DNA from 2 places in the Thioalkalivibrio sp. AKL8 genome. Region 2 is predicted to be linked to the other one. Evidence: riboswitches for the same ligand, from Rfam matches in the RefSeq annotation. Region 2 holds a riboswitch; the other holds the start of a gene.

Region 1 (15,984 bases), on a different contig from region 2:
GGGTTGGGTGGCCGGGATGATGATTGGGGTCGGGTTGCTGCGGTGGTGACGGCCAGCCGGCGTGCTTGTCTATGTGCCTGGAGGGCGGAATGCTTGTATGCCGGCCTGTCACAGCGGGTCACCCTTCAGGACGTGCGGGAGGCCGGCGACGGTAAGGACGACGCGGTCCATTGCCGGGGCCAAGCGCTGGTGGAGCCAGCCGGCCTCGTCGGCGAAGCGACGGGACAGTGCGTCCATGGGCGTGATCCCCATGCCGGTTTCATTGGAGACGAACACCAACGTGCCCGGCAGGCGCGGAACCGTCTCAATCAGGGCCTCGCGTTCACGCTCGATCCGGCCCTCGTCATCGGTGCACAGTAGCTGGGTGAGCCACAGGGTCAGGCAGTCCACTAGCAGGCACTGCTCGGGTCCCGCGGCCTGCTCCAGCGCCCGGGCCAGGCCCGTGCCCGCCTCGACGAGGCCCCAGTCTCCGGGCCGGTCGGCGCGATGGCGTTCGATCCGGCGCGCCATCTCGGCATCGTCCGCGCGCGCCGTCGCCACGTAGGTCACGGGCAGGCCGCTGGCCACCGCCAGTTGTTCCGCCAGCCGGCTCTTGCCCGAGCGCACCCCACCCAGTACCAGGGTCTTCATGCGACTGGCTCCTTCGGTTCGGCTTGCAGAAGGGTCAGTATGTATTTCATATCCATATGTTCTTCCAGGGAATCGGCGAGGCGTTCCAGGCCGCGCTCCCGCGCGGTGGCCAGGTCTTCCCCGGTCGCCATCCCGCTCCGCATACCCGCCCAGTGCAGCAAGGCCTCGGAGGCGTCCGATGTATCGAACACGCCGTGGACATAAGTTCCGGCCACCGCGTCATCCTCGCTGCGCGCGCCATCCGCGCCGTGTTCCAGCTGCAGCACCGGCCGCTCCAGGCCCGGACCGGTCGTCACGCCCGCATGGATCTCGTAGCCCTCCACGCGGGCCTCCCGATCCAGCACGCGGTCGCCGCGAACCCGCTCCAGGTGCTTCTCGGGTGCGAGCCGGGTCTCGATATCCAGCCATCCCAGCCCCGGCGTGGAGCCCGACTGGCCCTCGACGCCATCGGGATCGTGCACGGCGTGGCCCAGCATCTGGAATCCACCACAAATCCCCAGCACCTTGCCGCCATAGCGCACATGCCGCTGCAACGCTTCTTCCCAGCCCTGCTCGCGCAGCCAGGCGAGATCGGCGCGCACGGACTTCGAGCCCGGTAGGATGACCAGATCCGCGGGCTGCAGGGATTCGCCCGGCCCCACAAACCGCAGGTCCACTGCCGGGTGCAGGCGCAGCGGGTCGAAATCCGTATGGTTGGAGATGCGCGGCAGTGCCGGCACGACCACCTTCAGCGCGTCCGCGGGCGTCGAAGGCATCGCCTCGCGCGGCAGAGCGTCCTCGGCATCCAGGTAAAGCCCGTGCAGGTACGGGATCACGCCGAGCACCGGCTTGCCGGTCTCCTGTTCCAGCCAGTCCAGCCCGGGTTGCAGCAGGCCGATATCGCCGCGAAAGCGGTTGATCACGAAGCCCCGCACCCGGGCGCGCTCTGTCTCGCTCAGAAGCGCCAGCGTGCCCACCAGATGCGCGAACACCCCGCCCCGGTCGATATCCGCGACCAGGATCACCGGGCAGTCCACGGCTTCGGCAAAGCCCATGTTGGCGATGTCGCCCGCGCGCAGGTTGATTTCCGCCGGCGATCCGGCGCCCTCCACCAGCACATGGGCGTACTGCGCCGTCAGGCGCCGATGCGATGCCAGCACGGCCTCGCGCGCTACCGGCTTGTAGTCGTGATAGGCACGGGCATCCAGCTCCGCCGCCGGCCGACCATGGATGATGACCTGCGCCCCCTGGTCCGAGCTGGGCTTGAGCAGCACGGGGTTCATGTCCGTGTGCGGCTCCAGACCACAGGCCGCCGCCTGCAGGGCCTGGGCGCGTCCGATCTCGCCACCGTCGGCCGTGACCGCGCTGTTCAGCGCCATGTTCTGCGGCTTGAATGGCACCACGGACAGTCCGCGCCGGTACAGCACCCGCGCCAGCCCCGCCACCAGCACGCTCTTGCCGGCATCCGAGGTCGTGCCCTGCACCATCAGTGTCGTACCCATCAGGACGCCCCCAGCGCTTGTTCCAGGCGCTTCCATTCGTGTTCCTGCCCCGGCAGGCCAAAACGAAGGCTGCCCGGCTCATCAAACCGCCGCACGAGGATGCCCTGCGCGCCCAGGTGATCCTGCCAGCCTGCGGGATCGTCCACGCGGCACCACTGAAACAGCGCGGTGCCACCGGCGGGTTCCAGCCCCTGGTCGCGCAACAAGTCCGCCAGGCGCTGGCCACGTGCCTGGAGCATGCCGCGCGTCTCGGCCTGCCAGGCCCGGTCCGACAGCGCCTGGGTGGCGATCCAGCGGGACGGTCCGGCAAGACCCCACGGCCCCATCCGGGCGGCCAGCCGCGTGCGCAGCGTGTCCTCCGCGATGACAACCCCCACGCGCGCCCCGGCCAGGCCAAAGAACTTGCCCAGCGAGCGCAGCACCACCAGCCCTTCGCGCGGCGCCTCCTTGGCCAGGCTCGCCTGCGGTGTCACGTCCATGAACGCCTCGTCCACGATCAGCCAGCCGCCGCGCGCGGCCAGGGCCGCATGCCACGCCAGCAGGTCCGCGCGGTCGAACCGTTGCCCGGTCGGATTGTTCGGGTTGACCAGCACCAGCACGTCCAGGCCGGGCAATGCAGCCTCGATCGAATCCCCATCCAGCGGGACGACGTCGTGCCCGGCCCCGTGCCAGGCCCGGGCGTGCTCGTTGTAACTGGGCTCGAGGATGCCCACGCGCGAAGGGCCTTCCCGTAGCGCGGGCAGCAGCTGGATCGCGGCCTGGGAACCGGGCACCGACAACAGCGCCCCGGTCCCGTAATAGGCGGCGGCTACGGCCTCCAGGCCGTCGTCCGGTTCCGGCAGGCGCGCCCAGGCCCCTGGCGGCAGCTCGCCCGCGGGGTAGCCATGCGGGTTGATGCCCGTGGAGAGATCCAGCCAGTCGGCCTCGGGGATCCCGTAGCGCGCAGCCGCCTGACGGATACCGCCCCCGTGCACCTGGATCAGTACCTGCGGCTCCGGCTTCTGCATCGATTGGGCCTCAGAACAGGACAACGACAATCACTCCGGCCACAATGAAGGCCATCCAGATGGCCAGCGCACGATCCAGCAGCGCAACCGCCTGGCGAATGCCTGCCGCGTCGGGCATGCGGCCCATCCCCAGACGGGGTCGCCACTCGCGCTGCCCGCCATAGGGCGCCGCCCCCCCCAGGACCACGCCCAGCGCACCCGCCCCCGCGGCCATCACCGGCCCCGCATTCGGGCTCTTCCAGCCGGCGGCCTGCTCGCGCCAGCACTGCAGCGCGTCCCGGCCACGACCGGCCAGGGCATAGCCCAGCGCCGTGAGACGGGCCGGGATCAGGTTCATCGCATCGTCCAGGCGCGCGGCGGCCCAGCCAAACGAGCGAAACCGGTCATTGCGATAGCCCCACATCGCGTCCAGCGTGTTCACCAGGCGATAAGCCACCACGCCCGGTGCGCCAGCCACCAGGAACCAGAAGATCGTGGCGAACAGCGCGTCGTTGCCGTTCTCCAGCACCGACTCGATGGTCGCGCCACTCACCCCGCGCGCGTCCAGGGCCGCCGTGTCGCGACTGACCAGCATGCCGACACCGGTGCGCGCCCCAGACAGGTCATCCTTTTCCAGGGCCTCGGCCACCACCTCCGCATGCTCGTCCAGACTGCGCCAGCCAATCGCCAGCGTGAGGATCGCCAGCGTCAGAACCCAGCCCCAGGCCAGCGACGCGCCCAGTGCGGCCAGCGCCACCCAGGGCAGGACCAGTGCCGCGAGGAGGAGCGCTCCGCGTGCACGACTCGGCGCATGCCAGCGGGATTCGGCCCAGGCGGCCAGCCGGCCGAATCCGGCCAGCGGATGGAACCGCCGTGGGTCACCAAACAGTCGGTCCAGGATCAGGGCGCCGATCAAGATCAGAAAGGTACTCATGTGTCGCCACCCCCGGATGGCCCATCCGGACGCGCGGCGGATTCCCGCACAACCGTGGGCAAGGCCAGCTCGCACGGCGCACCCCAGCGATCCTGGAACACCAAGTCTTCCAGTGGGCGCCGGCTGTCCCAGCCCGCGGTCTCCAGCATTGGCCGGTCATAGAAGCGCTCCACATGCCCCAGGCACAGCACCGCGATCGGGTACCCGCCTTCGGGCATGTCCAGCCGATTGGCCAGCCAGTCCGGATCGAACAGGGAAACCCAGCCCATGCCCAGGCCCTCGGCGCGGGCGGCCAGCCACAGGTTCTGGATCGCACACGCGGCAGAACAGAGGTCCATCTCGGGGAGCGTCCGCCGGCCCAGCACGTAGCGCTCGCGGCCATCGGTCAGGGCCACGACCAGCAACTCGCCCGCCTCGCGGATGCCCTCCAGCTTCAAGCGATGCACGTCGGCCGCGCGCTCGCCACAGGCCTCGGCGGTGCGCGCCTGTTCATCCGCCGCGTGGGCGTGGAGCGCCTCGCGCACCGCCGGGTCGGTAATGCGCAGGAAGCGCCAGGGCTGCATGTAGCCGACGCTCGGCGCGCGATGCGCCGCCTCCAGCAGCCGCCGCAACACCGCTGGATCGACCGGGTCCGGCCGAAAATGGCGCATATCCCGGCGTTCCGCGATCACGCGATAGACGGCCGCAAGATCATCTTGGGAAAATCCCGAACCCCCGGCATCAGCGCCCGGGCAGGAAGGGTTCTCATTGGCGGGCAACTCGGACTGCATCGGCTTACCGTCAGGGGGACACGACGCGGATGCAGAGGGATCGGGGTGTGGCCACAGGGGCCCGCACCTACCGACCCTCGCCCACCGCGCGGTCGCAGAAACATCGTCCAGGCCGGTCTCCGGGCTCGCGAGGCCCCGGGCAACCCGGGGCGGCAAGTCGCCTTCCCGGGCCACGTTCGGCCCAGTGGCTTTCGACTTGTCGAGGTCCGAGCGGCCTGCGGAAGCACCCCTCGAACCCACTCGCTTACCGTTGCGGGGGCAGCGTCGGAATGGGGCTGCGGAGGATCTCGCGCCTGCACCGACTTCCCGTTTAACCCGCGCGATCAGTCGCCCGGGCACCTGGTAGCAAGCCGCCAATCATACGCGGCAAGCCCACTGCCGACCAATTGACGCTCCGAGGGGCCCCAAGCTTGCTGCTATGATGCCCCGCTAGTCCAGCGGCAGGTGGCGGCTCCCCAGCCGGCTCGAAGGCGCTTGAACAACCAATCCAATGCGACTGTAAAATCATGCAATTCTTGACTTTCCGAACTCCACTGCTCGCTTGCCTCCTGGGCGTGCTCTCAACCCCGCTGATCGCAATGGCGGACTCAATCACGGTCACCGACGACGATGACCGCGAGGTCCATCTGGAGCAGCCTGCCGAGCGCATCGTCAGCCTGGCGCCGCACATCACCGAGGTGCTGTTTGCCGTGGGTGCGGGGGACCGCATCGTGGGCGCAACGCAGTACAGCGATTATCCGCCCGAGGCGGAGGGCATCCCGCGGATTGGCGGTTACAGCCGGATTGACCTGGAACGGGTACTGGAAAGGGACCCCGATCTAGTGATCGCGTGGAAGAGCGGCAACTCCGCCTCCCAGGTCGAACGCCTGCGCGAACTGGGACTGCCAGTGTACGTATCGGAACCACGCAGCTTCGAGGGTGTGGCCTCGAGCATGCGGCGGATGGCCACGCTCGCCGGCACGCATGACCAGGGCGAGGCCGCGGCAGAGGACTTCCTGGGCCGAATGGACGCGCTCCGCGCCACGTACGGCGACCGGGACCCGATTCGCGTGTTTTATCAGGTGTGGGAGCAACCGTTGATGACGGTCAATGACGACCACCTGATCGCCGAGGCCATCGCCGTCTGTGGCGGCGTGAACGTGTTCGGCGATCTCGACCGCCTGGTGCCACGCATTGGCCGCGAAGCCGTACTGGATGCCGACCCCGAGGTCATCATCGGCGGCGGCATGGGCGAGGACCGCCCCGACTGGGTGGTCGCCTGGGGCCAATGGGAGGACATGACCGCGGTCCAGCGCGACAATCTGTTCTTCATTCCCCCTTCGCTCCTGCAACGCCATACCGGACGCATCGCGGAAGGCACGGCCCTGATGTGCGAAGAGCTCGAACGCGCCCGCGCACGCCGTCCCGCCCCATGACCATGACGGTCCGCCTCGCAGTCTCTCGGAAAGGATATCGCGGGACACCAATGAAGGAGCGTTGTACGTGCGCTGAAGGCAGCGCTCCCGCCGTTCCGGCAACCTACCGCTTCGCCCGCCTGGAGCGGAGGGCTACCGCTTGACCCGTTCGTTCCTCCTGGCCCTGGGCGCGCTGTTGCCCGCGTCTGTGCTCTCCGTTCTGGTGGCACTGGCCTACGGCAGCGTGCAGATTCCGTTCCCTGACCTGCTGAGTGTCTTCTTCGGCGAGGCCTCGCGACTGCACAGCACCCTGGTACTGGATCTGCGCCTGCCACGCGCGCTGGCCGCGTTCGCCGCCGGCGGGTTGCTAGGCCTGGCCGGAGCGCTGATGCAGGTCCTGCTGCGCAATCCACTGGCCGATCCCTACGTGCTGGGGCTCTCCGGCGGTGCCTCGGTGGGCGCCTTGCTGGCGATGCTCGCGGGACTGTCCATGTTCTCGGTCTCGGCCGCGGCCTTCGTGGGCGCCCTGCTGTCCACCATTCTGGTGTTCGGCCTGGCCCACGGCACGGGCAGCTGGACCCCGACCCGCCTGCTGCTGACCGGTGTCGTGGTGGCCGCCGGCTGGGGCGCGATGATCAGTTTCATCCTCGCGGTCAGCCCCACTGCGGAGCTCCCGGGCATGCTGTACTGGCTGATGGGCGACGTCTCCCATGCCCGCAACCCCTACCCGGCCTGGGGCGTACTCGTGGTCGTGGCGCTGCTCGCCCTGCCATTTGGCCGCACCCTGAACGTGCTCGCGCGCGGCCCGATGCAGGCCGCGGCCCTCGGAGTGGCCGTACGCCCGGTGGAATGGACGATCTATGTGGTGGCGGCCCTGATCACCGCGACCGCGGTCACCCAGGTCGGCGCGGTCGGCTTTGTCGGGTTGATCGTGCCGCACATGCTGCGTCTGATCTTTGGCAACGACCAGCGCGTGATCCTGCCGGCCTCGGCCCTGGGCGGGGGCATCCTGCTCACCCTGGCCGACACCCTGGCCCGCACGATCATCGCCCCGGAGCAATTGCCGGTGGGCGTCATCACCGCGATGCTGGGTGTCCCGGTGTTCCTGTTCCTGCTCTACCGGAGCCGCTGATGCCGCGTACGCCTTCCCCCGCCCCCGCAGCGACCCAGCCACACGACACGCCGGGCCTGGGCGCGCGCAGCGTCCACCAGGAACCGGGGCCCAAGACCCTGCTCGCGACGCATGAGCTCGTCATCGACGTGCCCGAGCGGCCGCCCGGTTCGCCGCTGGACCTGACGGTCGACCCGGGCCAGTGCTGGGGCATCCTGGGCCCGAATGGGGCCGGCAAGAGCACCCTCCTGCAGACCCTCGCCGGCCTGCGGACCGCGCGTGCCGGAACCATCAAGGTCAAGGGACAATCCATTGCGACCCTCGCCCGCGCGGAACTGGCCCGTCGCCTGGGCCTGGTCTTCCAGACCCACCACGACGGCTTTCCCGCCACCGTGCTGGAGACGGCCCTGATCGGGCGCCACCCGTATCTGCGGCCCTGGGATATCGAGTCTTCCGAGGACTACGCCCGCGCCCGGGCGGCACTCGCGGCGATGGATCTCGCCGACCTCGAGGACCGCATGGTGGACACCTTGTCCGGCGGGGAACGCCAGCGCCTGGCGATCGCGACCGTGCTGACGCAGGACCCCAGCCTGCTCCTGCTGGACGAGCCCACCAGCCAGCTGGACCTGCATCATCAGGTGGCCGTGCTCAACCGCGTGCAGGCCATCGTCGGTCAGGAAAACCGAGGCGCGGTGTTGGTCCTGCACGACGTCAACCTCGCGGCGCGCTACTGCGATCACTTGCTACTGCTATTCCCTGACGGACAGGCGTGCTGGGGCCCCACGGCCACCATGCTGGTGCCCAGCGCACTGGAGCGCCTGTACAACCAACGCCTGAGCGTGGGTGAGGTGGACGGCCTGCCCGTCTTCCTGCCGCGCAACGAGTAGTCCCCATGGAATTCTTCCGCACCCTGCATTCCGACCTGGATGCCGAAAACCTGCAGCGAAGCCTCACCGTGTCCGCATTACCCGACGCCAGCGGCGCGATCGATACGCTGATCGCCGACGAGGGCCCCGATGCCGGCGTCGTGTACTGCCTGTGGGGCGAGTTTCGCGTCCATCGGGAAGTCATCAACGGTGGCGTGCGCTTTTCCCTGCCGGAATGCCCGAATGGCCTCGCCTGGACGCTGACCACCGGTCACCCGCCGGAGCCGCGGGCCGTCACCCTGCACCTCACCATCAATCGTCAGGAACACGATCCCGATTTCATCGAAAGCCTGGAGATGTTCGCCGATTCCTGGGAGCTTTCGGCCACCTGACAGAACGCCCCATGACGGGAAACGATGCAATTTTCTTTTCGTTTCATGGTCGGTATGGTGCAGATCTGTTGCGAAGGAGAACGCCATGAACCCGACACCGCCGGACAGCGTGAAGACCTCTCATCCCACCCAGGACGGGGCCGGGGTGAAGATTCGGCGCATCCATGATTTTAGTGGCGGGCTGGATCCCTTCCTGATGCTGGACGAACTGAAGGCCAGCGCGCGCGAGGACTACATCGGCGGCTTCCCCTCGCACCCGCACCGCGGTTTCGAGACGCTGACCTACCTGGTCCACGGCGGCCTGACTCACGAGGACTCCATGGGCAATCAGGGCCGCGTCGAGGCCGGCGAGGCCCAGTGGATGAGCGCCGGCCGCGGTGTGATCCACTCCGAGATGCCGCTGCTGGATGCCGACGGCCTGCACGGCTTCCAGCTTTGGGTAAATCTGCCCGCCGCGCGCAAGATGGACCCGCCGCGCTACCGCGACGTGCGCGCCGACGCGATGCGCCACCTGCCGGAAGACGACGATTCGCTGCGCTTCAAGGCCATTGCCGGCTCCTGGCAGACCAGCGCCGGGGACACCGAAGGCGCGCTGCCGCAGATCGGCGAAGGCGCCGCCATGGCCGATCTCACGCTACCGGCCGGCTACCGCCTGTCGCTTGCGGTGCAACTGGAAGATCGCGTGCTGGCCTACGTGTTCGACGGCGAGCTGACCGGCCTCGGCACGGGCCAACTGGGCGTCTGGCACGGCCACACCCAGGTCCACCTGATCGCGCAGCAGGATGCCCGGGTACTGCTGTTCAAGGGGCGGCCCCTGGGCGAACCGATCGCCCACTACGGCCCGTTCGTGATGAACACCTCCGACGAGATCGAACAGGCCATCAGCGACTACCAGTCCGGCCAGCTCGCCGCCGAACCGGCCAGCATGGACTGAGCTCGAGCCAGCCCATCATCCCGCAAGTTCCTCGCGCGAGTCCCCTCACCGTCATCCCGGAAACCGCCCAGCGGTGATCCGGGATCTCCCCGCGTGGACCAAACCCCGACCTGCTGCCTGGCACCCGCGCCGGAGATCCCGGCTCTTCGCTCCGCTACGGCCGGGATGACGCCAGGGAAGATCACCCGACCGGTGATCCTTGCATCCCCCCCGCCACCTAACGCTTTCGTCAGCCCGGAAACCGCGCAGCGGTTATCCGGGATCTCACTGCGTGGAACGAACCCCGACCCGCTCTCTCGCACCCACGCACATGACCACGGCTCTTCGGTTCGCTACGGCTGCGGTGAAGGGGCTTTGGGAGCCAAGGTCGCTATGGATGGCGTCGCGGGCCACCCAGCTAGGCTTGGGGGTGGATCCGGTGATCCCACGATCCGTTCCGTGGAGAAGGATGGCCCCGCAACGGGTGCAGGGGCGCTGGTTCGTGGCCGGCCCCCCCAGTCCGGCCTCAGCCGCCTTCCTCGATCAGCTCGATGGCGTTGCCGTCGGGATCGCGCACGAATGCGGCCGGGCGCCCGGAACGACTGCGCTCCACGGCAATCCCTGCCCCTTCCAGACGCGCTGCCAGCGCCTCCAGGCCACGGACGCGCAATGCCAGATGACGGTCCTGACCGCAGCGCACGCCGCGCTCGGTCGGATCGGGGTTCGGCACCTGCAACAGATGCAGAGCCTGTCCGCTCCCCAAGTCATACCACAGACCGGGAAAGTCGAGATCCGGGCGTTCCAGTGGCACCAGGCCGAGCTGCTCCCCGTAAAAGGCCGCCGCCACCCGCGTGTCCGCAATCACCAGGCTTGCATGATGCAAACGCAGGATGCCGGGTTCTACCCGCTTCGCCGAAGTCATACCCGCATCACCCCCGAGGCCGGTTCGAGCAACACAATAGCCTGGGCCGCCACCCCTTCCTTGCGCCCGGTGAAGCCGAGGTGCTCGGTGGTGGTCGCCTTCACGCTGACATCGGCGATATTCAGTGCGGTATCGGCTGCCAGGTTTTCGCGCATCGCGCGGACATGCGGTGCAAGCTTGGGCGCCTGCGCGATCACCGTGGTGTCGATGTTAACCGGGCGCCAGCCGGCCCCGGCCACTCGTTCGAGCGTCTCCCTTAGCAGGACGCGGCTGTCCGCCCCTCGAAACGCCGGATCGGTATCCGGAAAGTGCAGGCCAATATCCCCCAGCGCCGCGGCGCCCAGCAGGGCGTCACACACCGCGTGGATCAGCACGTCCCCATCCGAATGGGCCACGAATCCACGCTCGAACGGGATGCGCACGCCACCGAGTACCAAGTGGTCGCCTTCGCCGAAGGCGTGTACGTCGAAGCCCTGGCCAATCCGCAAGCCGCTCATGCGCGAAACCCGCCTTCCAGGCGTCCCTGCTGCATCAGATACAGGCGAGCAAGCTCAAGGTCTTCGCTGCGGGTGATCTTGATGTTCATCGGGGAGCCCTCGATCAGCCGGGGTGCCTGGCCCAGGAACTCGATGGCGCTGGCCTCGTCCGTCACCGGATGCCCCTCGGCACGCGCCTGCGCGTTGGCCGTGCGGAGCATGCCCAGCCGGAACATCTGCGGGGTCAGGGCCCGCCAGACCCGTTCGCGATCCAGCGTCCGTTCGACCTTCCCGGCACCATCGCTCCACTTGATGGTATCGGTGCTGGGACTGGCGAGCAGCCCACCCACCGGATCGTCACGCAACTCGTGCAGCAGCCGGTCCACATCCGCTAGCGGCAGACAGGGTCGTGCCGCGTCATGCACCAGTACCCAGTCGTCCTCGTGCGCCCGTTCGGCAAGGAAGTCGAGCCCGTTCTGGACCGAATCCGCGCGCTCCGCCCCTCCGGCCGCACGGAACAGCCGCCCGCCGGCCAGCGGCAGGTCCAGGGCATCCGGGTCGACGTCCGGACCGAGTACCAGAACCACCCCGCGAATCCGCGGGTGTTCGAGAAAGATCGACAGGGTGTGGGACAGGATCGTGTGCGATCCGAGTGTCAGGTACTGCTTCGGACGGTCGGATCCCATGCGCCGACCGATGCCAGCCGCCGGGATCAACGCCCAGTACGCTGGCTCCCGAGTCGGCACGTGTTCCGCGTCAGCCATCAAAGGGGTCCTCGGGTGGCAGGGTGTCGGTGGCCGGCTCGGCATCCTCCGGGACTTGCGAATCCGGGCCCGGATCGGTCTCTCCAGCCGGGCCCGGTAGCGGCTCGACCTTCAGTCTCGCTGGCTCGTCCTCGCCCACCACGAAGAAGAAGATCTCGTCCTCGCGGATCATCCCCAGATCGCGACGCGCTCGCTCCTCGACCGCCGCGGTACCGCCGCGCAAATCGCGCACCTCGGCCTCCAGAGCCTGGTTGCGTTGTTCCAGCTCGGCATTTGCGGCTTGCTGTTGCGCAACCTGATCGCGCAGATCGCGAACATCGCGCCAACTCCCCTCGCCCAGCCACAGGGGCCATTGCAGGGCCAGCAGCACGAGGGCCAGACCGATCAACAGGCCGCGCATCACCCGCACTCCGTATGGTTGAACAGAGAAAGCCCTCGCCCGCGCAGCGCGACAGACGCGACAACGTGGAGACGAGGGCTTTCGCAAGTGGCCGGCATGCCCGGCATTCTACGAGCCCCTGACGACCGGGGACAGGAACCGCGCCGCAGGCTGAGGACTGCGTGGTGACCAAGGCCGTCCCGGGTCTCGATCAGCGCCCGAAGGTGAACGCCGACATGCCCGGATAGGTCGCCCGCGAACCCAGGTGTTCCTCGATACGGATCAGCTGGTTGTACTTGGCGACCCGATCGGAACGCGACAACGAACCGGTCTTGATCTGGCCGGCGCGCGTGGCCACGGCCAGGTCCGCGATGGTCACGTCTTCGGTCTCGCCCGAGCGATGCGAGATCACTGCAGTGTAATTGGCCTTGCGCGCCATCTCGATGGCTTCCAGCGTCTCGGTGACCGTGCCGATCTGGTTGAGCTTGATCAGGATGGAATTCGCAACGCCCTTGTCGATGCCTTCCTGCAGGATCTGGGTATTGGTCACGAACAGGTCGTCACCCACCAGCTGCACGCGATTGCCCAGGCGCTCGGTCAGCGTCTTCCAGCCGTCCCAGTCATCTTCGGCCATCCCGTCCTCGATGGTCAGGATCGGGTACTGGTCCACCCAGTGGGCGAGATACTCGGAGAACTCGTCGGCAGAGAAGGCCTTGCCTTCGGAATCGAGGTGATAGCGCCCATCCCGGTAGAATTCGGAGCTGGCGCAGTCGAGGCCGATCCAGATGTCCTCGCCCGCCTTGAAGCCGGCGTTGTGAACCGCTTCCAGGATCACCTCGATCGCGGCGGAGTTGGACGGCAGGTCGGGCGCAAAACCGCCCTCGTCGCCCACCGCCGTCGCCAGCCCGCGCTTGGACAGCACCTTTTTCAGCGCGTGGAAGACCTCGGCGCCGTAGCGCACGGCCTCACGCACCGAATCCGCCCCCACTGGCAGGATCATGAACTCCTGCATGTCCACACTGTTATCGGCGTGGGCACCACCATTGATGATGTTCATCATCGGTACCGGCAGCAGCGTGGCGTCGTCGCCGCCCAGGGTCTCGAACAGTGGCTGTTCGCGATCCGCGGCCAGGGCATGTGAAGTGGCCATGGAGACGGCCAGCAGGGCATTGGCGCCCAGGCGTGCCTTGTTGTCGGTCCCGTCCAGTTCCAGCATGCGGCGATCGACCGCGGTCTGATCCAGCTCCATACCTCGCAGGGCGTCGCGGATCTCGCCGTTCACGTGGCTGACGGCCTTCAGTACGCCCTTGCCGCCGTAACGCTTTTCGTCGTCGCGCAGTTCCAGGGCCTCGCGGGCGCCTGTGGAGGCACCGGAGGGCACCGCCGCGCGCCCCATGGCGCCGGAATCCAGGACAACATCGGCCTCGACCGTCGGGTTGCCCCGAGAATCGATGATCTCGCGGGCGTGAATCTCCGCAATCTTGGACATGCTCTCTCCTTGAAAATACCCGCCCGGACGGGCCCGTCCGGGACGTTTTATCGATTCTTTCGGTCGTTAACCGAGACCGTACTCCGCCTCTGCAAACGGCTGCGCCTTGGCGGCGGCGTCCAGCGCCTTGAGCGTCTGCAGCAGCGCGGCCATCTTCGGCAGGGGCCAGGCGTTGGGACCGTCGGACAGGGCCTTCTCGGGGTCCGGATGGGTCTCCATGAACAGGCCGGATACGCCAGCGGCCACCGCCGCCCGTGCCAGCACCGGCACGAATTCGCGCTGCCCACCGGAGCAGGCGCCCTGCCCGCCCGGCTGCTGCACCGAATGGGTCGCATCGAAGACGACCGGGCAGCCGGTCTGACGCATCTGGGCCAGGCCGCGCATATCGGAGATCAGGGTGTTGTAGCCAAACGAGACCCCGCGCTCGCAAACCATGATCTGATCGTTACCGGCCTCGCGGGCCTTGTCCACGACATTGCCCATATCCCAGGGTGCGAGGAACTGGCCCTTCTTGATGTTCACCGGCCGGCCCTGGCGCGCAACGTTCTGGATGAAGTTGGTCTGCCGACAAAGGAAGGCCGGGGTCTGCAGCACATCAACAACACTGGCGACTTCGTCCAGCGCGGTGTCCTCGTGGACATCCGTCAGGATCGGCACGCCGATCTCCGACTTCACTTTGTCCAGGATGCGCAGGCCCTCTTCCATGCCCAGCCCGCGGAAGCTCTTCGTCGACGACCGGTTGGCCTTGTCGAACGAGGACTTGTAGATGAACGGAATGCCGAGATCGTCCGCCATCGTTTTCAGCGCGCCGGCGGTCTCCAGGGCCATGGCCTCGGATTCGATGACGCAGGGGCCGGCAATCAGAAAAAAGGGCCGATCAAGGCCGACTTCAAAACCGCAAAGCTGCATGCTCTGTCCTGTCTGGTGGCCACCACCCTCCGGGTGCGGCCACAAAAAAGTGAACGGGCGCCTATTCCGTCAGCGCCGTGGTGGTTTCCGGTTCGCGGGCATCCTGGTAATCCCGGGCGGCACACACAAACGCGGTGAACAGCGGGTGGCCATCCCTTGGGGTCGAGGTAAATTCCGGGTGGAACTGGCAGCCCACAAACCACGGATGGTCGGCCAGCTCCACGGCCTCTACCAGTTCACCGGATTCCGAGACCCCGGAGAGTCGAAGACCTGCGGCCTCCAGGCGTTCACGATAGGCGTTGTTGAATTCGAAGCGATGACGATGGCGTTCTCCTACCTCTTCGCGACCATAGGCCTCGGCAATGCGTGACCCCGGGGACAGGCGCGCGCTCTGGGCGCCCAGACGCATGGTGCCACCGAGGTCACTGTCGGCATCGCGCTGTTCGATGCGGCCTTCCTTGTCCTGCCACTCGGTAATCAACGCGATGACGGGATGCGGCGTGTCGGGGGCGAACTCGGTGCTGTGCGCACCTTCCAGCCCGACCACATCGCGCGCAAACTCGATGACCGCCACTTGCATGCCCAGGCAGATTCCAAGATAGGGCACATCGTTCTCGCGGGCGTAGCGCACCGCGGCAATCTTGCCCTCCACGCCGCGTTCGCCGAAGCCACCCGGAACGAGGATGGCGTCCAGGCCCTCGAGTTCGCGCGCGGCCTCGTTCTCGGCCCCTTCCAGCTTTTCCGAATCGAGATAACGAATCCGGACCCGGGTACCCGCCTGGATGCCCGCGTGGGTCAGGGCTTCGTTCACCGACTTGTACGACTCGGTCAGATCGACGTACTTGCCGATCATGCCGACCGTCACCTCGGACTCCGGGAACTCCATGGCATTGACCACGTGCTTCCAGTCCGAAAGGTCGGCTTGCGGGACCTCGATATGGAGTTTGCGCAGCACGATCTCGTCGAGCTTCTGCGAATGCAGCCACAGCGGGATCTTGTAGATGTTGTCTACGTCCACTGCAGAGATGACCGCCTTCTCCTCGACGTTGGTGAACAGCGCGATCTTGCGCCGTTCACCCTCGGGGATCGCCTGCGTGGAGCGGCACAGCAGGATATCCGGCTGGATGCCGATGGAGCGCAGTTCCTTGACCGAGTGCTGGGTCGGTTTGGTCTTGATCTCGCCGGCGGCCTCGATATACGGCACCAGCGTCAGATGCATGAACAGGGCGTTGTCATGCCCCAGCTCCACGCCCATCTGACGGATCGCCTCGAGAAACGGCAGGGATTCGATGTCACCGACCGTACCGCCGATCTCGATCAGGGCGATGTCGGCATCGCCGGCCCCCTCGTGGATCGAGCGCTTGATCTCGTCGGTGATGTGCGGGATGACCTGCACCGTGCCGCCGAGATAATCCCCACGACGCTCCTTGCGGATCACATTCTCGTAGATCTGCCCGGCGGTGAAATTGTTGCGCCGCGAGGTGCGAATGCGCACGAAGCGTTCGTAGTGCCCGAGATCCAGGTCCGTTTCGGCGCCGTCATCGGTGACGAACACCTCGCCATGCTGA
Region 2 (15,984 bases):
GCCGGGCAGGATGAAATCGGCGTAGTCGACCCCCCGCATGGTGCCCAGCTCGCGCCCGATCAGATGACCGAAGATCACCAAAAACAGGACGGTCGTCACCACCGATGGCAGGAGGTTCTGCACCCAGGCCCGCAGGAACCGGCGCACCTGCTTGACCACCATCCCGCGATAGGCGAATGCGTAGGCCGCGAGTCTCATGCCCCGGCCCCTTGCAGTGCGTCCGCGCGTTTCGCAATGCGCTGCAGGAATAGCGACTCGAGCCGGTTGCGCTTGTTGCGCAGTCCCGCGACCCGGACCCCGCTGCCGCCCAGGCGATCGAACAGGTCATTGACCTCCATGCCCTGCGGGAGATCGATCTCCAGGGTCCAGGCATCCACCAGACGGGTCGCCAGCCCCTCCAGGACCGGGGCCGCGTCCAGAGGCGCATTCAATTCCAGCACCAGCGTCTGCACGTTCAGCCCGTGCAGCAGCTCGCCGGTCTCGCCGCGCGCGACGATCTCGCCCTGATCCAGGATCGCCAGCCTGTCGCACAGGCTCTCGGCCTCCTCCAGATAGTGGGTGGTCAGGAGGATGGTCACGCCATCCGCGTTCAAGCCACGCAGCAGCTCCCAGGTTGCATGGCGCCCCTCCAGGTCCACCCCCGCCGTCGGCTCGTCCAGCAACAGCACGCGAGGGCGGTGTACCAGGGCGCGGGCAATCATCAGCCGGCGCTTCATGCCGCCCGACAGGCCCCAGGCCGACTGTTCGCGCCGGTCCAGAAGACCCGCCTGTTGCAGCACCTCGCCGGTTCGTTCGCGCGCCCGCCTCGGGGACAGCCCGTAGTAGGCCGCCTGGGCCTCGACGATCTCGCCCACCGGCTCGAAGCTGTTGAAATTCACCTCCTGCGGCACCACGCCCATGCACGCCTTCGCCGCCACCGCCTGCGTGGCCACATCGTGCCCGCAGACCCGGATCGAACCGCGATCCGCCCGCACCAGCGTGGTCAACAGCCCCACCAGGGTGGTCTTGCCGGCCCCGTTCGGACCCAGCAGGCCGAAAAAGCTGCCCGCCGGCACCTCCAGATCCACGTTCGCCAGCCCGACCCGGCCACCGGCGTAGCGCTTGGCTACCGACTGCAGGGCGATCGCCGCGGCCGTCATGGCGCAAGGCCCCTGGCGCCATCGGCAAACCCGACGATGCGCCCCGCCCGATCCACCGCGCAGACCTCCAGCGCCGTGGTCTCCGGCAACATCCCGCGGGCTCGCTGCCAGGCGCGCGCGCTGATCCGGTCGGCCAGCGCCACGCCCTGTTCCAGGCAATCCGCAAGGGCCTGGGCACTGGTGTTGGCCGCGCGGATGCGCGCCACCAGGTCCGGGCTGGCGCCCAGATCCGCGGCTTCCTCCGCCAGGGCGTCGAGATCGATGCGCGACTTGCGGCTATGGGCATCCAGGTGCCCGGCCGCGAACTTGCTGAGCTTGCCGAAACCCGCGGCCAGCACCACCGCGGGCAGGGGGTGGCGCCGCAGGTACTTCAGCGCCGCCCCGAACAGATCCCCCATCTCGATTAGCGCGATGTCGTCCAGGCCGTAGCGTTCACGCACCGCCGCCTCGCTGGTGCCGCCGGTACAGCAGGCCACGCGCGGACAATCGTTGGCGCGGGCCACGTCGATGGCCTGATGGATGGATGCGATATAGGCGGCGCAGGAAAACGGGCGCACGATCCCCGTGGTGCCCAGGATCGAGAGACCGCCGAGGATGCCCAGGCGGGCGTTCATGGTCCGCTCGGCAATCCTTTCGCCCCCATCCACCCCGACCGTGACCCGGAAGCCCCCGCTGTAACCGGTCGCCTCGGCAAGCGCCTCCAGATGCCCCTGCATCATGCGTCGCGGGACCGGGTTGATCGCCGGCTCGCCCGGCGCCAACACCAGGCCCGGACGCGTGACCGTCCCGACCCCGGCACCCGCCATGAACACAACGCCAGGTGCACCACACAGGGTCACCTCGACCCAGACCCGAGCCCCGTGGGTGGCATCCGGGTCATCGCCGGCATCCTTGATGACCCCGGCGACCGCGCCACCCGGGGTGGGCTCCAGATCGTTCAACGCCAGGCGCACGACCTGCCCCCTCGGCAGGGTGACCTCAACCGTCTCGAGCCGCCGCCCCTCCAGCAGCCAGCGTGCGCCGGCCACGGCGGCCACGGTCGCGCAGACGCCGGTGGTCAGGCCGGTGCGCAGGCGCCCGGTTGTCTCGCACGTCTCCGGGCGCATGCCGCCCTCCGCACTGTAGCGATCAGCCGACTTCATGCGTCCCCGGCCCGGGCTCGAAGCCCGGCGTGGCAATCGTCTCGCGCAGGCGCACCACCTCGCCCACGATCAGCAACGCGGGCGACTGGATGGCCAGATCCGCAACCCGCGCGGGAAGGTCCGCCAGCGTGCCCTCGATGACGCGCTGCGTCGGGCGCGTGCCCTGCTCCACCAACGCGGCCGGCATCGCGCCATCCGCGCCCGCCGCCATCATCTCGCCGCAGACCTCGGCCAGGGTGTGCAGCCCCATGTAGACGACCAGGGTCTGCTGCGGATGGACCAGCGAGGCCCAGTCCAGATCGGTCTCGCCGGCGCGGCGATGGGCGGTCACGAACTGGCAGCGATAGGCATGATCGCGATGGGTCAACGGGATCCCGGCATACGCCGCGCAGCCACCCGCCGCGGTGATCCCCGGCACGATGCGGACCGGGATCCCGGCCGCGGCGATCGCCGCCGCCTCCTCGCCGCCGCGACCATAGACGAACGGGTCCCCACCCTTCAGGCGCACCACGTAGTGCCCCTCCCGCGCCAACGCGATCATGCGCTCGTTCAGGTCCCCCTGATCGCAGCTGTGCCGTGAGCGTGCCTTGCCCACGTACAGCCGCTGCGCCTCCGGGTTCGTCAGATCCAGGATCGCATCCGGGATCAGGCGGTCGTGCAGCAGGATGTCGGCGTGCTGCATCGCGGCTACCGCGTCCAGTGTCAGCAGCCCCGGATCGCCCGGACCCGCGCCGACCAGATCCACGCAGCCGGCCCGCCGCTCGCCGCCCAGCCGGATGCTGGCCCCGGCGCGTGCCCCCGGTCCGATCCGCGTCACATTATCCCGCTGCGCATCACTCATGGCCGAAACAGCTGCGCCGTGGCCTCGGGGTTGGACGGGAACCAGGCGTGCAGATAGGTCGCGCTCAGGCGACCATCGCGATAGATCGCCTCCCCCTGCGACCCCGTCCCGCGGGCCCGCCAGCAATGGCCGTAGGGTTCCAGGCCGACCTCGGAGCGGGTGTGGTGGAAGGTGTGTCCACGCAACTCGCCCTCCGGCAGCGGGGCCGCCTGGAGACCCAGGCCCTGCAAGCGGTCCGCCAGCTGGGCCTTGCCCGGCACCAGTCCGGCCATGGCCGCGGTGTGGCCCTCGCGGTCGGCCAGTTCATCCAGCAGATAGAGGAAGCCCCCGCACTCCGCCAGGATCGGGCGACCGGCCGCATGGTGGGCCTCCAGGTCCGACTTCAGAGCGGTATTGGCGGCCAGTTGATCCAGATACAACTCGGGGTAGCCGCCCGGGAGCCAGACGGCATCGGCCTCCGGCAGCCCATCCCCGGCAAGCGGGGAAAAGAACCGCAGTTCGGCGCCCATCTTCTCCAGCAGACGCAGATTGGCCGGATACATGAACGCGAAGGCCGCATCCCGTGCAATCGCGACGCGTACGCCGGACAGGGTCGCCGTGATCGGCGCGATCGCTTCCGGATGAAAGGTCACGGGCTCCGGGAGGCCCGTCACGCCGGCCTCTTCGATCGCGGCCGCGGCGGCCTCCAGCCGCGCATCCAGGTCGGCGATCTCGCCCGCCTGGACCAGGCCCAGGTGACGATCCGGGACACTCAGCGTCTCGTTGCGCTGCACGGCGCCGAAGAAGCGGATTGCGTCCGGGGTGCAGTCCTCCAGCATCCGGGCATGCCCCGGGCTGCCCACCCGGTTGGCGATCACGCCGGCGAATGACAAGCCCGGGCGATAGGTCGACAAGCCGTGCACCAGCGCCCCGAAGGTCTGCCCCATACCGCTGGCATCCAGGATCGCCAGGATCGGCAACCCGAAGGCCTGGGCCAGATCCGCGCCGGAGGGATCCCCGTCGAACAGCCCCATCGATCCCTCCACCAGGATCAGGTCGGACGTCTGTGCCGCCTCGTACAACATCGCCCGGCAGGCGGCCTCGCCCACCATCCACAGATGCAGCGCATCCACCGGGTGGCCGGAGGCCTGCTCCAGGATCATCGGGTCGAGGAAGTCGGGGCCGGTCTTGAACACGCGCACGCGCCGGCCCTGGTTGCGGTGGTAGCGGGCGATGGCGGCGGTGATCGTGGTCTTGCCCTGGCCCGAGGCCGGGGCCGCCACGAACGCGGCGGGACAGCTCACGCTCACAGCTCGATCCCCTTTTGCGCCTTGATGCCGGCCTGGAAGGCGTGCTTGACCACACCGATCTCGCTGACGGTATCGGCCGCCTCGATCATCGCCTTGGGCGCGGCGCGGCCGGTGGTGATCACGTGCTGCATCGGCGGGCGGTTGGCCAGTTCTTCGAGGACCTCGGCCACGTCGAGGTACTGGTATTTCAGCGCGATGTGCAGCTCGTCGAGCAGCACCAGATCGACGTTCGGGTCCCGCAGCATGTCGCGGGCATGCGCCCAGGCATCGCGGGCGGCCTCGACATCCTTCTCGCGGTCCTGGGTCTCCCAGGTGTAGCCCTCGCCCATCACGTGGTACTGCACGTTGTCCTGACCGCGGAAGAAGGCCTCCTCGCCGGTGGCGAACTGCCCCTTGATGAACTGGACGATGCCCACCTGCATGCCGTGCCCCAGGGCACGGGCGACCATGCCGAAGCCGGAGGAGCTCTTGCCCTTGCCGTTGCCGGTCAGGATCAGGAACACCCCCTTCTCCTCCTGGGCCTCGGCGATCTTGCGGTCCACGACCTCCTTCTTGCGTGCCATGCGCTGGGCGTGGCGTTCGGCGCGAGCCGCTTCGGTGTCTTCGCTCATCGTTCTGTTACTCCTTGATTCGTTGCGTCATACGGGCATTCGGACGGCGCCTAGAGTGGCTATTCGCCGATCAGGATCATCCGTCCGGTCTCCGGGTCACGGTAGACCTGCCCCATGGATTCGTAGCCCGAGCCGGCCTCGCCGGCCCCTTCGGGTGGGTCCGGGATCTCGCGCCCGGGCTCGATCTCGGCGCCGCCACTGGCCGGCTCCAACCCGCCGCCCGATGCGGCCATCACCACCATCAGGCCGACGGCAAACACCAGCATGATGTCGGCCAGATTGGCCAGCGGGCCCATCGGCTCCTCGTCGGGCGCGTCGAAGCGCGAGGCGCGGTAGTGCGGGACCCTCATGCCGCCGCCTCCATACGCTCCATCGCCGCGTCATACCAGCGGCGACGCAGGCGCCCGAGCAGGAAGCCGAGAATGCCGACCAGCAGCCCCAGCACCGTGGTATTGAAAGCCACCGTAACGGCCTGGGCGAGGATTTCCAGTTCGCCCCGGCCCATCGCGGCCAGCCCCGGACCCAGCGGGATCAACGTCCCCATCAGCCCGAGCATCGGGCCGATGCGCGCCAGCAGATCGGCGCGGTCGATGCGCCGCCGGGCACGGTAAGCGAGGCGTTCGGCATCGCCGCTCAATTCCAGACGGCGTACCCCACCGGAGCGTTCACCCAGTGCCAGCCCGAGCTCCCAGACGGCGACCGCGACCAGCACCAGCAGGCCGACGATCACCGGCTCCAGCAGCCAGCGCACCACGGTGTCCATCAGTTCCATCGTGATCGAGAACGACATTCGCGTTACCTCATTAACCTTTGTTCAGCCATTCGTACGGCCTTCCGTCCTGCGTAGGAGGCCAGCCTCTGGCCGATGGGGTGTAACCATTGCCCCAATCGCCGAGAGGGCTCGGCTCCTACAGGGCCGAAAATACCCGTGGCGGTTACGCCTACCGCCCCGCGGCGGCCGTACAGCCCCGTGTAGGAGGCCAGCCTCTGGCCGATGGGGCGTGGCCAACGCCGCAATCGCCGAGAGGGCTCGGCTCCTACAAGTACAGGGTCGAAAATGCCCATGGCGGTTATCGCCGCCGGCCCGCAGCAATACCGGCGAGTAGCAGCACGAACAGCGCACCAGCCACCAGCCAGGGGAGCCAGGGCATGCCCGCCGCCTCGTCGCCGGTCTCCTGACCGCCGTCGGCCTCGGCCGGCTCGGGGATCTCCTGCGCCTCCTGCGCGGTAGGGTCTTCCAGCGGCTGGATCTCGGTGACGCGACTGGGGTCGGCCTCGGGCTCCGCCCGGTCGATCTGCGCGGCCGCCCGCACCGCCTCGAAGGCCGCGCGCAGCTCGGCGTCGTCCAGGCGCTCGGCCACCTCGTCCAGCATGGGGTGATCCGGGCGCGTGTGACCGCTGCCGGGCAGGCCGTGCTCGGCGACCAGTTCCGCGAAGCGCTCGGACAATGCATCCAGCACCTCGGGATCGGCGTCCCAGAATCCGTGGCTGGCCGCAACCAGGTGCACGGCCTGCAGGTGGGTCTTCACGTGCACGTTGTGGCCGTCGGCCAGGAACTCCTGCATCCCCAACCCGTGGCGGTCCTGGAGGTACACGTCGTGCACCTCGTCCCAGACCCAGGAGCGGATGATCTCCGGGTTGGTCACCTGCCAGCCCCACAGGTTGTCGACGAAGTCCCGGGCCATGGTGCGGGCCCCGGCATAGCCGTGATCCATCAGCGGCTCGATCCACTGCGGGTTCAGGTTCTGCCCCTGCAATTCGCGCATCAGCGCGCGGCCCAGGGTCTCCACCCGCGGGTCGTCCGGATCGGCGTGCTGCAGCACGCGGTTGTCCGGCACCTCGCCGCGGATGCTCTCGACCGCGGTGGACAGACCGCCCTGGAAGTCGAACCCGTCGTCGTTGTCCAGCAGGCCGTAGAGATGCGAGGCCCGCCCGAGGTAGGTCCGTCCGACCTGGCCCAGACGGGCCTCGAAGGCCTCGTGCGCAGAGCCACCGGACTCATCCGCCCCGTAGGCATGGCCCATGCGCCGCAGGTAGGCCGCACCCAGTTCGGCGCGGTCCTCCCAGGCGCCGGAGCGATCCGCCAGCCGGTTGACCCCCGCGCCGTAGGCCCCGGGCGCGGAGCCGAACACGCGCAGGGCCGCCTGCTGCCCGGCCCCGGCGCCATCGAGCCCGGCCGCACGCAGGGCCTGGGTGTCCTCCACCCACTGCGCGGCCACATCGTTACGCGCCAGCGGCTCGTCGCCCGGATCGCGCAGGTCCTGCCCCAGCGGGGCCAGGGCCGCTTCCAGTGCCGGTTCCAGCTCGGGGTATTCCGCAAGAATGATGTCGGACGAGCCATCCAGCGCGAGGCGAGCGGCACGATCCAGCCACACCAGCTGGTCCTCGTACAGGTCCCGGAACAAACCGGAGGTGGTGAACAGGGCATCGCGACGGCGGTCACGCTCCGCCTCGTCGAGGTCCATGCGTTCCAGTCCCTGGACGATCCCGCGGCTGTTCCAGGCCGGGCGAATGCCCAGCATGTCCATGCCGAAGGCGATCATCACACCCTCGTCGCGCACGGTATCCGACGCCCAGAGGATGATCGCCTCGCTGCCGTCGGCCTCGGGATCGCCGTGCTCGCGAGCGTCCGCGGCCAGTTCCTGGCCGATGCCCCAGGCGATGCGCGTGGGCACCAGATCCGCCGCCAGCGCATGGAAGTTGCGCCCGGTCGGCAACACCTCCGGGGTCCGGATCGGATCGTTGCCCTGGCCCGGTGGCACGAAACGCCCCTCCAGGGCCGCCAGCAGATGCGCACGCTCGCTGGCCGGCGATCCGCGCAGCTTCGCGTCCCAGTCGTCGCCGACCACGCCATCACCGGCCATCGACTCAAGCATCGTGTCCACGGCCTCGTCGCTCCAGTCGCGCCCGAACACGTGCAGCCCCAGGGGCATCTGGTCTTCCTGCATGTCGGTCAGGTAGTGGCCGATCTCGTGGACCAGCAACTCCTCGTCCATCTCGGACAGCCGGGTCGTGGCGTGTTCGTCATGCCCCTCATCCGCATGCTCGTTCTCATGATCATGCTCATGGGCGTGCTCGTGCTCTTCATCCCCATGTTCCCGGTGATGGTCCGCGTCACGCTGCTCGTCGCCATGTTCGTCCGCATGACCTTCGCCATGCCCGGTGGTGTCGGGCTCTTCGTCATGACCCACGTGGTGATCGCCGTGGTCGTCATGGTGGTGCCCGTGGTCGTGATGATGCCCCAGGGCCATTTCCCGCTCGATGGTCTCGGTCAGGCCGAGATCCTCGATACGTTCGCGCAGGGTCTGTACCGCCCGCGAACGGGTGGCGGCATCCGGCTGAGCCGCGGCCTCGTAGGTCTCCACCAGCTGGCGCAGTTCCAGCAGGCTGTCGTACAGCTCGGTCGCCGCCAATGGCGGGGTCAGGTGGCTGATCATCACGCCCATGGCCCGGCGCTTGGCCTGGATGCCCTCGCCCACCCCATCGACGATGTAGGGGTAGATGATCGGCAGGGCGCCCCCGAGGATCTCGGGGTAGTCATCTGCCGCCAGACCCGCCCGCCGACGCGGCAGGAATTCCCGGGTCGAGTGGCGGCCGACATAGACCAGCGCATCCGCCTCGAAGTGGTCGCGGATCCAGTGGTAGAAACCAACATACTGGTGGGTCGGCGGGAAGGTGGTATTCGCGTGCAGCAGGCGCTCGCTGACCTCCCAGCCGCGCGGCGGCTGCGGGCCGATGAACACGTTGCCGAACTCGATCCCCGGGAACAGCATCTCGCCGTCGCGGGTCATCGCCTCGCCCGGCGGCTCGCCCCAGCCGGTCAGGCCGGGGATGCCCGTGCGCACCAGCGCCTTGCGCAATTGCTCGGTCGTCGCATGCGCGTCCTCACCCGCCAGCGTGGCCTCCCAGGCCGCCTCGAATTGTGCGAGCAGATCCAGCGCCCGATCCTGGGCCGCGTGCGGATAGCTCTCGAGCATGTGGCGCAGATCACCGACACCGCTTTCCAGCGCGGCTTGTGCCAAATCGATCTCGTCGGCCCCTTTGGCCGCCTCCAGCCTCGCCTGCAGGTAGCCGATCGGGCCATCCACCAACTCGGCCCGGATCGACTCCGGCAGGGCGTCGAAATAGGCCTGGTACTGCTCGCGATCGAGCGCGGCCACCCGGCCGGCGATCGCGTCCAGCGCATCTGCCTGCTCCGGGAGATTGACCGCCCGGTCCTGGATCATGTCCAGCAGGGCTTCGGCATCCTCCGGCACGTTGTCGCCCAGGTCATAGCCGGCCGCCTCCAGCCGCTGCAACATCTCCAGCAGGGACTCGGGCACATCCAGCTTGTCCGCGCCGATGTTCTGGCGACCCGGCGGATGGTTGTAGTAGACGACCGCGACCCGCTTGTGCGCGTTGTCGAGGGCACGCAGCCGCTGCCAGCTTGCCACCCGGTCGGCCAAAGCCTCCACGCGCTCGCCCACCGGCTCGGTCAGTGTCAGGCGCACACCCGTGCGTTCATCCTGTTCCGGGGCGCCCGCGGCCGCCAGCACCATCGGCTGGCTCATACCCTGCAACTCCGGCATGGCCACGTGGTAGTGCACCTTGTCCCAGGGGATGCCTTCGTGCGACAGCCGCCACTGGGCTGCGCTCACATCCGCCAGGCGGATGCCCTTGATCACCGGGACATCCAGCTCGCCGAAGGCCTCGGCCACCGCCTCGCGGTTGCCGCCCCCGCCGACCACGAAGTCCTGCAGACTCACGATCCCGGCGAGATCCGCCGGCCCGGTCACCTTCTCCAGGGTCTCGACCGCCTCGCGGCTCGCCCCGCCCCAGCGCGCGAGCACCACAAAACACTGGATCTCGCGGTTCTCCAGGGCCTCGCAGGCCGCATCCAGCAGGGCGCGGTCGCCCGGCCGGTCGCCGGTATCCAGATCCAGGAGCGCCACGGCCGGACCCTCCTCCAGATCGAGGGCGTCCGAATCGGGGCTGGAGCTGCCATGGCGGTAGTAGCGGATGGTCTCGCGCGGGTCCGGGTCCGGTACGTCGATCGCGTGGCCGCCGCGCGCGGCCAGCCAGCGCATCAGCCCCTCCATGTTCTCCGGCGTGCGCCCCTGGTAGAACGCCCGCCCGGTCAGCCAGTCCGCCTGTTCGGGGAAGCGCTCCTGCTGTCGGGACAGGTGCGCGCGCGGGTCCTCACCCGGATCCGGGTTGGCCGCCAGTTCGGTACGCATCTCGTCATCGAGCCCCGCGAGTACGGCCTCACCGTCGATCCGCGACAACGCCGTCAGGTGGCGAACGCTGTTGATGGCCAGGATCGGGGCTCCCTCGGGCGGCGGGGCCTCCCGCAACAGGCGATCGAGGCGCGCGGCCTGATCCCCGAAGACGGCCGCGACGAGCACCGCGTCCGCCTCGCGCCACAGCGCCGCGACCGCCTCGTCCGACTTGTCCGTGAGCTGCTCCGGGGTGCGCAGAACGACCTCGGCCTCCGGATGGGCCTCGAGGAAGCGATGCGCCCCGGCGGCGACCTCCGCCGCCGAGCGATCGGAGACAACCCCCACCACGAGCGGCCCGGCCCCGGCCGTCCCGACCCCGAACAGAAAAAACGCCAAAGCAATCAGACTCGTGCAACGAACACGCATGGAGATTTCCCGAAAAACAGGCGCAAGGGGCCGCGAGGCGTGTACCCGACACGCCAGCGACCACTGCAATGGGATTGGAGCGCCGCCGCAGCGGCGCCCCTCAGAAGAGCGCTTCAGCCACGCCGGCTGGCCGGCTGCCAGAGGACCTCTTCGCCGTTCTCGTGGCGCGCGAGCACGCGACAGAGCACAAACAGGAGATCCGACAGCCGGTTGATGTAGGCCAGCGAACCCGGGCGCAACGCCTCGTGGTGATTGAGCGCAACGAGACGCCGTTCCGCCCGGCGGCAGACCGTACGGGCGATATGACAATCGGCCGCGGCCGGCCCGCCGCCCGGGAGGATGAACTCCTCCAGGGCCGGCAAATCGTCGTTGAAGGACTCAAGCTCCACGTCCACACGCTCCACCGACGCATCCGGCAACGCCTGATGGCCCGGCACGGCCAGTTCCGCCCCCAGGTCGAACAGCTCGTGCTGCACCAGCGCCAGCGAGCGCCGGACCTCTTCGGGCAGGTCATGGATCAGCAACCGGCCGATCACGCTGTTCAGCTCATCCACATCACCGAAGGCCTCGACGCGATGCGAGTCCTTGTCCACCCGCGAGCCGTCACCAAGGCCGGTTCGGCCTTCGTCACCCGTACGGGTCGCAATCTTCGACAGTCGATTACCCATGGATCACCTCTGCTGATAACGCAGTTTCACGAACGCGGCACGCCCCGGCTGGTTGTAGCCGCCCGCCGTCTCGTAGTCCTTGTCGAACACGTTCTGGACCGAAGCCTGAAGCTGCCATTCCGGATGAATCTGATAGCTCGCTCGAAGGTTCAACAGCCCATAGCCGGATAAACGTGCCTGATCCCCACCAAACAGATCTTCCTTTGCCCGACTTTTCGCAATTACTGACCCTCCGAGGGAAATGCGCTGGAACTGACGGTCCAGATCGAAGCGGACAGTCAGAGGAGAGCGGCGAGACAATTCATTACCAGTGTCTCGGTTCTCTGTATCCAGTATCGTCAGAGCAGCACGAGAGCTCCATGCTCCGATATCGTGTCCGCCCTCGATTTCCAACCCACGAATCCGCGCCTCGTTAACATTTCGAGGCTCGTTCACATCCGTAGCGGGGTTGAGGTCATTACAATTGGTAACGCATTGGTATTGGATAAGACCATCAACGTGAGTTTCAAACACGCTTAAGTCGAGATACGACTCGTTGATGCTGTAACGCATTCCAATCTCGACCGTTTCAGATTCTTCTGCATTTAGCCCCGGGTTCCCTCGATATGTCCCAAACAAAGACGACGACTCTGGGAAATAGAGATCATTGAAAGTTGGAGCCTTGAAGGCGGTACCATAGGAAGCGCGCAATCTCAGGGGTTCCGTTACCTGCAACCCCCAAGCCACCTGCCCGGTGACTTTGTCACCGAACTGCTCATTGTCATCAAAGCGCAGACTGCCCTCCAGATCATGCCGACCCAGGTCAACCTGGACGACGGAATAAGCACCGACGTTGTAGCGCGAATCTTCAACGTGATCGGCGGTGCTATCCACCTGGTCTTCATACGCATCAAGCCCGGCAATCAAGTAAACACGGTCCGTTATCTCGAAATCGTTTCGCCAATCCACGCCGTCGCGTTTCGTATTGAAGCGCGACGAAAAGACACCATCGTTGAAATTATCGTTCTCATCGCGACTGTGACTAACACTGAGTTCGGTATCCCAAAGGGGGGTTACAGCCACTCGCAAGCCAGCACGAAGGGCGGCATGCCGAAAATCGGTTTCATCTTCGGTGCCATCGAATTCGGACCTACCCTCTGAGTACAGCACATTACCGAAAACCTCGACTCCATTATCGAGCCGGTGCGAGACCTTGGTGGCAAGCGAGGTGTTGTCATAGCCATCGCGGTCTTCATCGCCCACTCCGTCCTGGACGTTGATACCGTCGGTCTCGAAATGGCTGACCGAAAGGCTGTAGTTCGTGTTGTCGGTACCGCCAGCGACCCCCACCCCCGTTTCCCAGGTATTGAAGCTGCCACCACCAACAAACGCATTGACCTTTGGCGGGCCCTTGCGGCCTTCCCGGGTGAAGACCTGCACGACCCCACCAATCGCGTCCGAACCATAGATGCTGGTGCGCGGACCGCGCACGATCTCCACCCGCTCGATCTCTTCCGGAGGCAGGAACTGCCAGCTTGCGCCGCCCGTCGTCGCGGAACCCATGCGCACGCCGTCGATCAACAGCAGCGTATGGTCGGAACTCGTGCCACGCGTATACACAGAAGTGGACTTGCCGAAGGCGCTATTCTGGGAGGTTTCGATCCCCGCGCGGCCCTCCAGAAGATCGGTGAACTGCTGGGGTTGCAGGCGTTCGATCTCTTCGCGGTCGATGATGGTCACCGAAGCGAGCGTCTCGTCCACCGTCTGGGCGATGCGCGAGGCGGTGACCTGGACGGTCTCCAGCGTCTGGGCATCGTCGGTATTCGGTGTGTCCGCCAGGGCGGGACTGGTGGCCAGCAGGATGGCCGCGGAGAGTGCTGTGCGTTTCATGTTTTTTGTTGTCTCCCGGCGAGCCGCCCGCACGCCGTTGATTCGTCGGGATCGCACGGACAGGGGGAGACAGACACGAGGGGGATCGGCCACGACCGGCGAACGGCCGGGCCCGATCATCCGCCTCGCATGCCCGCCGCATGCCGCGCGATCATTCCCTGGCCGGTCTCCGGACTGACGAGCGTTCCGGCGCGGCGCCTTCCCGAACCCAGGGTTCAGTGGCACTGGCCGCGACCATCAGAAACCGACTGGCGGTCTCTCGCTCGATCACCGTTGCGGGGGCAGCGTCGGAATCGTCCCCAGGCCTTGCGGCCCGTCGGAGACTCACCGATCTTCCCGTTTAACCCGCCAAGCCGTGATTGGTCGGGCACCGAGGAACGTAGCGAACCCTACACAGTTGGGCGCAAAATTACCAGCCGCTAACCTACCCGCCGCGCGATCCCGAAAGGAGCTACCCAGGCTCGCATGTCGGAGACAATCAGCGGCGGCGCCGTTCCTCGGCATACAGATAGCGGGTACCGCGTTTGAGCAGCAGCCCCCAGGTCTTGTCCTGCAGCATGGCGTCGAACTCGGGCGAGCGCTCGGCGCGTAACGCCACCGGGTGCGACTCGTCCCCGGGATGGGTCGCCAGCATGTCCAGGCGCTCGCGATTGGCCCCATAGTGGCTGACCAGAAAATCGCGCATGGAGTCACTCAGTGGCAGGTTGTAGATGCGCGTGAGGCGCAGCGCCAGCCACTCGGCCATGCGCCCGAGATCCTGGCGGACCTTGCGCACCATCGCCGAGCCCAGGCCTGCCTTGGCATCCGCGCTCATGCCGACGTAGAGCCCGCCCAGATAGGCCGCGGGGTTGGCATAGATCGCACGCTGGATACTGGGGTTCGTAAGATCCACCAGCGGCTCCATGATCAGGGCGAGCTGGATCCCGATCCGCTTGGCGGTCTCCGCATCCAGCGCCGAGCCGCCAAAGTAGAACAGGTCTCCCTCGCGCTCGATCTTGTGTTCCTTGAGGAAAGAGCAGAAGTGGCTGGCCAGTTTCAGCTTCTGGTCGTCGGTCAGCTCGATCAGCTCCTCGCTCACCCGGATACCGCGCACGCTGCGCTTGAACCAGCGCTTCTCGCCCCGCTTCTCGACCTGCGCCCGACGCAGGGCCTCCCAGCGTTCCACCGCATTGGTGTAGCGGCTTTGCGACTGCATCAGGTGGTCGCGTGCCTCGCGCAAGTCCTCGACCCGGCGCAGGGCAAGACCGAGGAGCTGGCCGTCCGCAGAATTTTCCGAAGGTTCGAGATCCTCCAACCGCTGCACCGCCTCCAGCACCTGACGACCCAGGCTGACGATCGGCTCGCGCAGGGCCTGTGGATCCAGGCCCGACGCCTCGTGCTGGGATAGCAGGATGCCGAGCGAGCGCAGGCGGCTGACCACCCCGGCCTGGGCCACACGGAAGCGATTGCCCTGGGATTCCAGTCGGTCCAGGGCCGCCCCGAGTTGCCACCCCCCCGACCATTCGAAGCTCAGCCGCTTGATCTGGCGTCCGTTCACCAACTCGAAGGCGAGGACAAAGATCGCTTGTACGTCGTCGAGGGTGCAGCGCGCCAGGTCATCGGCGTCCGCGGCGGAGAACAGTCGATCCAGGAACTGATCCACCCGGCGCACACCGTCCTCTTGGGTTGGCGCCACGCCCCGCAAGCGGTCGCGCAGGAGATCCGCAACCTCCGGCGCCTCGTGATGCAGCTTCTCCAGGGCCGCGAGCCGGGAGTCCTCGGTCGCATCCACCAGATCCGCGACGCGCGAGCGCAGACCCAGGCGACGATAAATCTCGATCTGCTCCGCGGCGGCCGCCAGGCTGGCATCGCCGGTCATCTCGCGCACCGCGACCGCCACGGCCTCGGGGGCGATATCCACTTCGTGCAGCAGGACTTGGGCTGCCTTGCGCCGGCGCATGTCCGGGGTCATCTCGCCCATCGCCAGGTCGCGGGTGACGAACAGCAGATCCGGCAGCAAGTCGATGGTGTTGCGCAGCTGATCGCGCGAGCGCTCCTGGCGCTTGCCCCGTGTGGCGTCCGCAACGAAACGCGCGACCAGGCCGATGACCCCGAACAGCAGGGTGTAAACGGCAAAGAAGATGAAGTTCTGTGCCGGGGCGGCGTGGCCGAAACCGAGGAAGTAGCCGCCCTGCATTGCCAGGAACGTGACTGGCCCGGCGGCCCACAGCAACTGCAGGAAGTTCAGCGACCAGGGAACACGCCGCGCGGTGGCGGCCACCTCGGTAATGCGGCTGCGCCCGGCCGCCTCGATCAGGACGTGTTCCTGTGACGGTCCGCCGGCCTGCGGGCTTTCCTGGCCCTGTGCCTCCCTGCGTTTACGAAAGCGACCGAACACGCGCCCCTGCTCCGGAATGGGTGGTTACCGCCGGCATGGCCGCAACGTGACCACTAGTGTAGGGAATGCGCGTTCGGTTCGCCCGAGTTTTGCAGTACTTTCGGGATCGGCCCCGGATCGCCCCCCTCGCCTCGCCTTCAGGCGGCGTCGCTGGGCTGTGCCCGGGCCTTCCCGGGCGGTGTGGAGATCACTTCGGGGGCATCGTCACGATAGAGGTAATCGCGGGTCAACGGCACCGCATCCTGCTGCTTGGCCATCTGCACGTGGAAGACCACCTGATCCCACCAGCGGAAGGTGGCCTCACAGCTGGCCAGGTAGAACTCCCACATGCGGCAGAAACGCTCATCGAAGCGTTCGACGGCCTCGGGCCGCACCTTCTGGAAGCGGCGATACCACTCGGCCAGCGTCTCGGCGTAATGCAGGC

The links. A riboswitch is a leader RNA that binds a small molecule or an ion and turns the genes downstream of it on or off. The one in region 2 is predicted to bind cobalamin.
Region 1: it holds a riboswitch for cobalamin, as region 2 does, so the genes downstream of both, bluB (5,6-dimethylbenzimidazole synthase) here and G335_RS0107415 (TonB-dependent receptor domain-containing protein) in region 2, are expected to answer to the same signal.

The regions. Positions count from the first base shown of each region.
Region 1 covers NZ_AQYF01000009.1:269,996-285,979, reverse strand. The annotation lists gene cobU (bifunctional adenosylcobinamide kinase/adenosylcobinamide-phosphate guanylyltransferase) at 109-630, opposite strand; gene G335_RS0110695 (cobyric acid synthase) at 627-2,111, opposite strand; gene cobD (threonine-phosphate decarboxylase CobD) at 2,111-3,118, opposite strand; gene cbiB (adenosylcobinamide-phosphate synthase CbiB) at 3,129-4,031, opposite strand; gene bluB (5,6-dimethylbenzimidazole synthase) at 4,028-4,801, opposite strand; cobalamin riboswitch at 4,894-5,159, opposite strand; gene G335_RS0110675 (cobalamin-binding protein) at 5,380-6,216, shown strand; gene G335_RS0110670 (iron ABC transporter permease) at 6,356-7,327, shown strand; gene G335_RS0110665 (ABC transporter ATP-binding protein) at 7,327-8,193, shown strand; gene G335_RS0110660 (hypothetical protein) at 8,199-8,564, shown strand; gene G335_RS0110655 (pirin family protein) at 8,650-9,498, shown strand; gene G335_RS0110650 (VOC family protein) at 10,004-10,399, opposite strand; gene ispF (2-C-methyl-D-erythritol 2,4-cyclodiphosphate synthase) at 10,396-10,896, opposite strand; gene ispD (2-C-methyl-D-erythritol 4-phosphate cytidylyltransferase) at 10,893-11,639, opposite strand; gene ftsB (cell division protein FtsB) at 11,632-12,039, opposite strand; gene eno (phosphopyruvate hydratase) at 12,230-13,507, opposite strand; gene kdsA (3-deoxy-8-phosphooctulonate synthase) at 13,574-14,416, opposite strand; gene G335_RS0110620 (CTP synthase) at 14,478-15,984, opposite strand, start outside.
Region 2 covers NZ_AQYF01000008.1:13,908-29,891, forward strand. The annotation lists gene G335_RS0107365 (ABC transporter permease) at 1-198, opposite strand, end outside; gene G335_RS0107370 (ABC transporter ATP-binding protein) at 195-1,139, opposite strand; gene G335_RS0107375 (cobalt-precorrin-5B (C(1))-methyltransferase) at 1,136-2,245, opposite strand; gene cobA (uroporphyrinogen-III C-methyltransferase) at 2,268-3,122, opposite strand; gene G335_RS0107385 (cobyrinate a,c-diamide synthase) at 3,119-4,411, opposite strand; gene cobO (cob(I)yrinic acid a,c-diamide adenosyltransferase) at 4,408-5,022, opposite strand; gene G335_RS0107395 (DUF2149 domain-containing protein) at 5,082-5,372, opposite strand; gene G335_RS0107400 (MotA/TolQ/ExbB proton channel family protein) at 5,369-5,812, opposite strand; gene G335_RS0107405 (cobaltochelatase subunit CobN) at 6,093-10,646, opposite strand; gene G335_RS0107410 (cob(I)yrinic acid a,c-diamide adenosyltransferase) at 10,760-11,314, opposite strand; gene G335_RS0107415 (TonB-dependent receptor domain-containing protein) at 11,318-13,183, opposite strand; cobalamin riboswitch at 13,326-13,573, opposite strand; gene G335_RS0107420 (hypothetical protein) at 13,662-15,560, opposite strand; gene G335_RS0107425 (cyclopropane-fatty-acyl-phospholipid synthase family protein) at 15,698-15,984, opposite strand, start outside.